2 linked regions of the Azospirillum brasilense genome follow. The protein of the gene in region 1 interacts with the protein of each later gene in a pairwise test. Links are inferred from orthologs where the notes say so. Each region holds a gene or a part of one and is shown on either strand. Other genes may lie near its edges.

Region 1 (4,038 bases):
CGGCGCTTCGCCGGGGCGCTGCTGCGGGCTGGGGTGGGGCGCGGCGACACGGTGTCGGTGCTGGCGCCCAACGTCCCGGCGCTGCTGGAGGCGCATTACGCGGTGCCACTGGCCGGGGCGGTCCTGAACGCGCTGAACACCCGGCTGGACGCCGCGGCCATCGCCTTCATCCTGGACCACAGCGAGACGAAGCTCCTCATTGTGGACCGCGAGCTGTCGCCGGTCGCCAAGGCGGCGCTCGCCCGGACGGAGCGCCCGATCACGGTGGTGGAGGTCGCCGACGAGCAGGTGCCCGACGCGCCGTCGCTGGGTGCCGTGGAGTATGAGGACTTCCTCACCGCCGCCGAGCCCGCCCCCTGGCGTGGGCCGGACGACGAGTGGCAGGCCATCGCGCTGAACTACACCAGCGGCACCACCGGCAACCCCAAGGGCGTCGTCTACCACCACCGCGGCGCCTATCTGAACGCGCTGGGCAACGCCTTCACCCTGAACGTCCGGCCCGAGAGCGTCTTCCTGTGGACGCTGCCGATGTTCCATTGCAACGGCTGGACCTACAGCTGGGCGGTCACCGCCGCGGGCGGCACCCATGTCTGCCTGCGCCGGGTGGAGCCGGCGGCGATCTTCGACGCCATCGCGGAGTTGGGCGTCACCCATCTGTGCGGCGCGCCGATCGTGCTGAACATGCTGATTCACGCCCCGGCGGCGGTGCGGCGGGCGGCCCCCCGCCGCGTCGTCGTGGGCACTGGCGGCGCCGCCCCTCCCTCCGCGGTCCTCGCCGGCATGGCGACGCTGGGCTTCGAGGTGGTGCACATGTACGGGCTGACCGAATGCTACGGCCCGGCCACCGTCTGCGCCCCGCAGAACGGCTGGGAGGCGTTGGACGCCGACGGGCTGGCGCTGCAGTTCGCCCGGCAGGGGGTGAACCACGTCGCGGTGGAGGACGCGACCGTGCTCGACCGCGAAACCGGCCGGCCGGTGCCCGCCGACGCGCAGTCCATCGGAGAGATCGCGCTGCGCGGCAACACGGTGATGAAGGGCTATCTGAAGAACCCCGCGGCGACCAAGGAGGCGCTGAAGGACGGCTGGTTCCGCACCGGGGACCTGGGCGTGCTGCATCCCGACGGCTATATCGAAGTCAAGGACCGCAGCAAGGACATCATCATATCCGGCGGCGAGAACATCTCGTCCCTGGAGGTGGAGGAAGCGTTGTACCGGCATCCCGCCGTTCTGGAGGCCGCAGTGGTCGCACGCCCCGACGACCGTTGGGGCGAGAGCCCCTGCGCCTTCGTGACGGTGAAGCCCGGCAGCGAACGCCCCTCTGAGTCCGACATAATTCAATGGTGCCGGGACCGCATTGCGCACTACAAGGTGCCGCGCACCGTTGTGTTCAGCGATCTGCCGAAGACATCGACCGGTAAAATCCAGAAGACCGTCCTGCGCGACGCGGCCCGCGATCTGGGCGCGCGTCGGGAGGCCAAGAGCGTATGATAACCTTCGAACAGCTTCAGAAAACCTACCCGTCCCGCGGCACCGGCCAGCCGGTCCAGGCGCTCGCCGACATCGACCTGACCATCGGTCGCGGCGAGATCTACGGCATCATCGGCCGTTCAGGCGCCGGCAAATCCACGCTGCTGCGCACCGTGAACCTGCTGGAGAAGCCGACCTCGGGCCGCGTGCTGGTCGACGGGGTGGACGTCACCGCCCTGTCGCCGCGCGAGCTGCGCGAGGCGCGGCACAGCATCGGCATGATCTTCCAGCACTTCAACCTGCTGTCCTCGCGCACGGTGTTCGACAACGTCGCCCTGCCGCTGGAGCTGGCCGGGGTGGCCAAGGCACAGATCCGTGAAACGGTGGAGCCGCTGCTCGACCTCGTCGGCCTCACCGACAAGCGCGACCGCTACCCGGCGGAGCTGTCGGGCGGGCAGAAGCAGCGCGTCGGCATCGCCCGCGCGCTGGCCAGCAAGCCCAAGGTGCTGCTGTCGGACGAGGCGACCTCCGCGCTGGACCCGGAGACGACGACCCAGATCCTCCACCTGCTGGCCGACATCAACAAGCGGCTGGGGCTGACCATCGTCCTGATCACCCACGAGATCGCCGTCATCAAGGAAATCTGCCACAAGGTGGCGGTGATGGAGAACGGGCGGATCATCGAACAGGGGCCGGTCTTCGACATCTTCGCGCACCCCAAGCACGAGACGACGAAGACCTTCGTCGATCCGGTCATCAACCGCGGCATCCCGGACAGCTTGCGCGCCCGCCTGTCGGCGACGCCGGTTCCGGGGTCGAACATGGTGCTGCGCATCACCTTCACGGGCGAGCGCGCGACCTCCCCGGTGATCAGCGCGATCAGCCGCAAGCTGAACCTGGACCTGAACATCTGGCACGGCCAGATCGACGAGATCCAGGGCGCGCCCTTCGGAACGCTGGTGGTGGAGGCCATCGGCAACCCGCAGTCCATCGAGGCGGCCATCAGCCTCCTGAACGTCAACAAGCTCGGTGTCGAGGTGCTCGGTCATGCTGTCCCCGGAAATCTACGCGCTGCTGTTTAAGGCGCTTCTCGACACGCTCTACATGGTGGCGGTGTCGGGCCTCCTGGGCACGGCGCTGGGCCTTCCGCTGGGCGTGCTCCTGGCCGTCACCGGCCGGGGGGAGCTGCTGCAGAACCTCACCTTCAACCGGATCGCCGGCGTGCTGGTGAACATGACGCGCTCCACCCCCTTCATCATCCTGGTGGTAGCGATCATCCCCTTCACCCGGATGATCGCCGGCACCTCCATCGGCACCGCCGCGGCCATCGTGCCGCTGACGGTCGCCGCCGTGCCCTTCATTGCCCGCATCGTCGAGGGCGCCGTGCGCGAGGTCGACCGCGGCCTGATCGAGGCGGCGCAGTCCATGGGCGCCACGCCCTTCCAGATCATCCGCAAGGTCCTGCTGCCGGAGGCGATGCCCGCCATCGCGCTGGGCCTGACGCTGTCGGTGGTCAGCCTGATCGGCTATTCGGCCATGGTGGGTGCTGTCGGCGGCGGCGGCCTGGGCGACCTCGGCATCCGCTACGGCTACCAGCGCTTCCTGCCGGAGGTCATGCTGGCGGTGGTGATCGTGCTGATCGTGCTGGTGCAGATCGTTCAATCGACGGGCGACTGGATCGCCCGCCGCGTCAACAAACGCAACCTGAAGTCCTGAGGAGTTGGAGATGTTCCGTACCCGTGTGCTCGGCGCGGCCTTTGGTCTGGTGGCCGGCATCGCGACCCTGGCGACCGCCGTCGGCGCGTCGGCCGAAGCCCTGAAGATCGGCGTCACCCCCGGCCCGCACGGCCAGATCCTTGAAAAGGTGAAGCCGCTGGCCGCCAAGGAGGGCCTCGACCTGACGGTGCTGGAGTTCTCCGACTACGTCATCCCGAACCAGGCGCTGGCCCAGGGCGACCTGAACGCCAACTCCTTCCAGCACCAGCCCTACCTGGACAACCAGGTGAAGGACCGTGGCTATGAGCTGGTCAGCGTCGCCAAGACGGTGATCTTCCCGATGGGCGTCTACTCGAAGAAGGTGAAGAGCCTGGACGAGCTGCCCGACGGCGCCAAGATCTCCATCCCCAACGACCCGACCAACGGCGGCCGCGCCCTGCTGCTGCTCCAGGCCAAGGGGCTGATCAAGGTGAAGGAGAGCGCCGGCCTGAAGGCGTCGCCGCTCGACATCTCCGACAACCCGAAGAAGCTGCAGATCCTGGAGCTGGACGCCGCCCAGCTTCCGCGCTCGCTGGACGATGTGACCGTGGCGGTCATCAACACCAACTTCGCCATGGAGTCCGGCCTGGACCCGAACAAGGACGCCATCGCCCGCGAGGCCAGCGAGAGCCCCTACGCCAACGTCATCGCCGTCCGCAAGGCCGACCAGGACAAGCCGTGGGTCGCCACGCTGGTGAAGGTGTACCAGAGCGACGAGGTGAAGCAGTTCATCCTCGACCGCTTCAAGGGCGCGGTGGTCCCGGCTTGGTAACTGCCGGGTAGGACAGCCCTTTCCTGTGTTCCGCGAATTGCCCC
Region 2 (3,792 bases), on another replicon or contig:
CCGCCGCCAACCGGCTGGAGCGCGCCGCCCACGATCTCTACGGCCTGGTGGCAGAGCGCACGACCGATCCGCGCCCCTGGCTGGACCACGACGCCTGGGGTGTGCGCCGCCCCTTGTCGGAGCAGCCGGCGGCACCGGTTCCCAACCCCGGCCCTTACACCTTCCTGCCGGTGGAGGGTGAGGGCTTGCATCAGATTCCGGTCGGTCCCGTCCATGCCGGGATCATCGAGCCCGGCCATTTCCGCTTCACCGCCAACGGCGAAACCGTCGTCCGGCTGGAGGAGCGGCTCGGCTACGTCCACCGCGGGGTGGAGGGGCTGATGCAGGGCAGGCCGGTGGCGGAGGCGGCGAGGCTGGCCGCTCGCATCTCGGGCGACGCGACGGTGGCGCACAGCCTCGCCTTCGCCCGCGCGGTGGAGGCGGCGCTCGGGATCGAGGTGCCGGCGCGGGCGGTGTGGCTGCGCGCCCTGATGGCGGAGCTGGAGCGGATCGCCAACCATCTGGGCGACATCGGCGCCATCTGCAACGACGCCGCCTTCGCCTTCATGCTGGCCCAGACCAGCCAGTTGCGGGAGCGGGTGCTGCGCACGGCGGACGCCTGCTTCGGACACCGTCTGATGATGGACCGGGTGATCCCCGGCGGCGTCGCCACCGATCTGCCGGAGCGCGGCGCCGGCCTGTTGCTGGAACTGGTGGCCGAGCTGCGCAAACGCTTTCCGCCGCTGGTTGCCATCTATGACGGCAAGGCGTCCTTGCAGGACCGCACGGTCACCACCGGGTTCGTGTCCGCGGAGCTGGTCACCCGTTTCGGCGCCGGCGGCCATGTCGGGCGCGCTTCCGGCCGCGACCAGGACGCCCGCCGCAGCCCCGGCTACGCGCCCTACGACGAGTTGACGTTCGAGGTGCCGGTGCTGACCGAGGGCGACGTGAACGCCCGCGTGTGGGTGCGCATCCGCGAGGTGGAGCAGTCCCTCTCCCTGATCGAACAGATCGTCGCCCGCCTGCCGGCGATCTCGCGCGGTCTGGACCATCCATCGGTCCCGCTGGAGGCCGGGCGGGGCGGGGAGGGCATGGCCCTGGTCGAATCCTTCCGTGGCGAGATTCTGACCTGGGTGCGGCTGGACGGGGAGGGCGTCGTCACCCGCTGCCACCCGCGCGACCCGTCCTGGTTCCAGTGGCCGTTGCTGGAGGCGGCCATCGGCGGCAACATCGTCGCCGACTTCCCGCTGTGCAACAAGTCGTTCAACTGTTCCTACGCGGGACACGACCTGTAAGGAGGCCGCCGATGCTGAAGCACATCCTGACCTCCCTGACCGGCGGCCCGGTGACCGAAGCCGCTCCGGCCCCCGCCGATCAGGCGTTGGCGGAACTGGCCGGAAAGCTCGACAAGGCCGCCAAGGCCCGGCTGGGCCGCAGCCTGTCGATCCGCGAGGTCGATGCGGGGTCCTGCAACGGTTGCGAGCTGGAAATCCATGCGCTGAACAACCCGATCTACGACTTGGAGCGCTTCGGCATCCGCTTCGTCGCCTCGCCGCGCCACGCCGACGTGCTGCTGGTCACCGGTCCGGTCGCCCGCAACATGCGCGAGGCGCTCGTCCGCACGTGGGACGCCACGCCCGGCCCGAAATGGCTGGTGGCCTGCGGCGACTGCGCGGTCAGCGGCGGGCTGTTCGCCGGTGGCTACGCCTGCGTCGGTCCGGTGGAGGAGGTGCTGCCGGTGGACCTGCGCATTCCCGGCTGCCCGCCGCGGCCGACCGATCTGCTGGCCGGCCTGCTGGCGCTGCTGGAGACCAGCGCCGCACGCTGAGGGCGGGTCAGGCCTCGCCGCGTTCCTCACGCTTGGCCTGCTGCCAGAAGGCCTCCATCTCGTCCAGCGTCGCCTCCTTGGGCGTGCGGCCCTGTTCGGACAGCAGCGCCTCGATGCGGTGGAAGCGCCGTTCGAACTTGGCGTTGGTGCCGCGCAGCGCCGATTCCGGCTCGACCTTCAGGCGGCGGGCGAGGTTGACCAGAGCGAAGAGAAGGTCACCCAGCTCATCGGCCACCCGGTCCGGGGCGGAGCCGCTGTCCATCTCGTGCCGCAGCTCGCGAACCTCCTCCTCGATCTTGTCGAGGATGTCCCGCGCGTCGGTCCAGTCGAAGCCGACGCGGGCGGCGCGATTCTGCAGCTTCAGGGCGCGGGTGAGGGCGGGGAGGCCGGCGATGACGCCCTCCAGGGCGGACGGGGCGCGGCCTTCCTCGGCAGCCTTGGCGGCGCGCTCGGCGGCCTTGTGGTCCTCCCAGCGCGAGGTCTGCATGTCGGCGCCCTTGACCTCCTCGGCGCCGAAGACGTGCGGGTGGCGGCGGATCATCTTGTCGGCGATGACGCCCGCAACCTCGTCGAAGTCGAACAGGTTCTCTTCGCGGGCCATCTGGCTGTAATAGACCACCTGGAAAAGCAGATCGCCCAACTCCTCGCGCAGCGCCGGCATGTCGCCTTTCTCGATGGCGTCGGCCACCTCGTAGGCTTCCTCGATCGTGTGCGGCGCGATGGTGGCGTAGGTCTGCTCCAGATCCCACGGGCATCCGCCGTTGGGGTCGCGCAGGCGGGCCATGACGTCGATCAGGCGGTCGATGTTGCGGGCCATTGGAGAGTCTTCTTCGGCAACGGGACGGGACAGCGACCTTAGCCGACCCGTCACAGCGAGAAAAGGGAACACGCCCCGCCCGACCATTAAAATCATATAAGCAAGATTATGAAAAATGAAGTCAGCAGGAAACGAGGAGGGCGACTCTGGCCGCCCTCCGCTCTTCGATTCTTCAGCCTCCGCGAAATCCCTTCAGGCTTTCGGCGGGCGGCGGCGGCGGGAAATCCGCGTCACGGGCGGCCCGGATCACCGATTCCACGAACGACCGGTAGGGATCGCCGGACGTTTCGCGAGCCTCAGCCGGCTCGATCGGACCGTCGTAGCCGGTGTCGCTCGGAGTGAGCGCTCCATACTCCGAATTTTCCAGCGTCGGCGACAGAAAAACCGAATGGGTCGTCGTGGCCGGCTCGCCGACATGACGTTGGGAGGGCTTCAGCGAGAAATTCCCGTCGGCGTCCGGCATCGACAGGATCATCACGCCATGCTCCACCGCCTCCTTGTCCCGCGCGTTCTGCCGCGCATCGTTGTCGAAGGCGCTTCGTGGATAGACGCTCTCGATGCTCAGGGGATCGTGGATGTTGGCCGTTTGCATGGATCACCCGCCGTTGTTGCGTTGGTCCAACACATGGTGGCGATGGCGGGTTCCGAGGGGCGGTGGCCCATTTCACTCCATGGAATGCGCGTGCGTGGCGGGCCGGGCCTTCCGGCGCTGCGGCGGCGCCACGCTGAGCACGGGCTCGGCGTCGATGGCGCGAACCACCTCGTGATCCAGGGCGACGTCCGTGGCCTCGGACTCGGTGGAGCATTGCGCCGCGCCGGCCGCCGAGGCCGCACCGACGCTGGGCTGACACTCGGCGATCCGCTCCGCGCAGGCTGTGGGCGCCAGCAAGGACGCCACCAACAGCACGCGCTTCAGGGCAATGGCCTTCATGATCGGGCGCTCCGCAAGGCTCACGGCGGCCGTTTCCGGCATCCTGGCACTATAAGGCCGCCGTGCCCGTGGAGTTCCCGCCGAATCCGGTCCCGGTCGGAGGACGTGTGCGGTAGTCCGGTGCGCCCCCGCCTTAGCCGAACAGATGCCGGTGCATCGCTTCCCAACTCGCACGGTCGGGGGTCAGCATCACCCCACCGTTGAGCACGGTCGGTCGATAGGGCGAGCCATCGAACA

Evidence for each region.
Region 2: the proteins of D3869_RS27305 (region 1) and D3869_RS16030 interact in binary tests that used the Escherichia coli proteins (3 or more experiments, as listed by UniProt). The link is inferred for Azospirillum brasilense from one-to-one orthologs.

What each region holds. Positions count from the first base shown.
Region 1 is NZ_CP032348.1:297,041-301,078, reverse strand. Bases 518-3,516 are described here. They hold D3869_RS27305 (methionine ABC transporter ATP-binding protein), read left to right. Parts: upstream 518-1,484; coding sequence 1,485-2,549; downstream 2,550-3,516. Other genes in these bases: D3869_RS27295 (MetQ/NlpA family ABC transporter substrate-binding protein), read left to right, coding at 3,194-3,516; D3869_RS27300 (methionine ABC transporter permease), read left to right, coding at 2,515-3,183; D3869_RS27310 (long-chain-fatty-acid--CoA ligase), read left to right, coding at 518-1,488. Also shown: more of D3869_RS27310, read left to right, coding at 1-517; more of D3869_RS27295, read left to right, coding at 3,517-3,994. UniProt on the Escherichia coli protein: Part of the ABC transporter complex MetNIQ involved in methionine import. Responsible for energy coupling to the transport system. It has also been shown to be involved in formyl-L-methionine transport.
Region 2 is NZ_CP032346.1:424,723-428,514, reverse strand. The notes cover bases 294-3,046. They hold D3869_RS16030 (NADH-quinone oxidoreductase subunit B family protein), read left to right. Parts: upstream 294-1,285; coding sequence 1,286-1,807; downstream 1,808-3,046. Other genes in these bases: D3869_RS16020 (hypothetical protein), read right to left, coding at 2,797-3,046; mazG (nucleoside triphosphate pyrophosphohydrolase), read right to left, coding at 1,815-2,624; D3869_RS16035 (nickel-dependent hydrogenase large subunit), read left to right, coding at 294-1,274. Also shown: more of D3869_RS16035, read left to right, coding at 1-293; more of D3869_RS16020, read right to left, coding at 3,047-3,216; D3869_RS16015 (hypothetical protein), read right to left, coding at 3,289-3,555; D3869_RS16010 (inositol monophosphatase family protein), read right to left, coding at 3,689-3,792.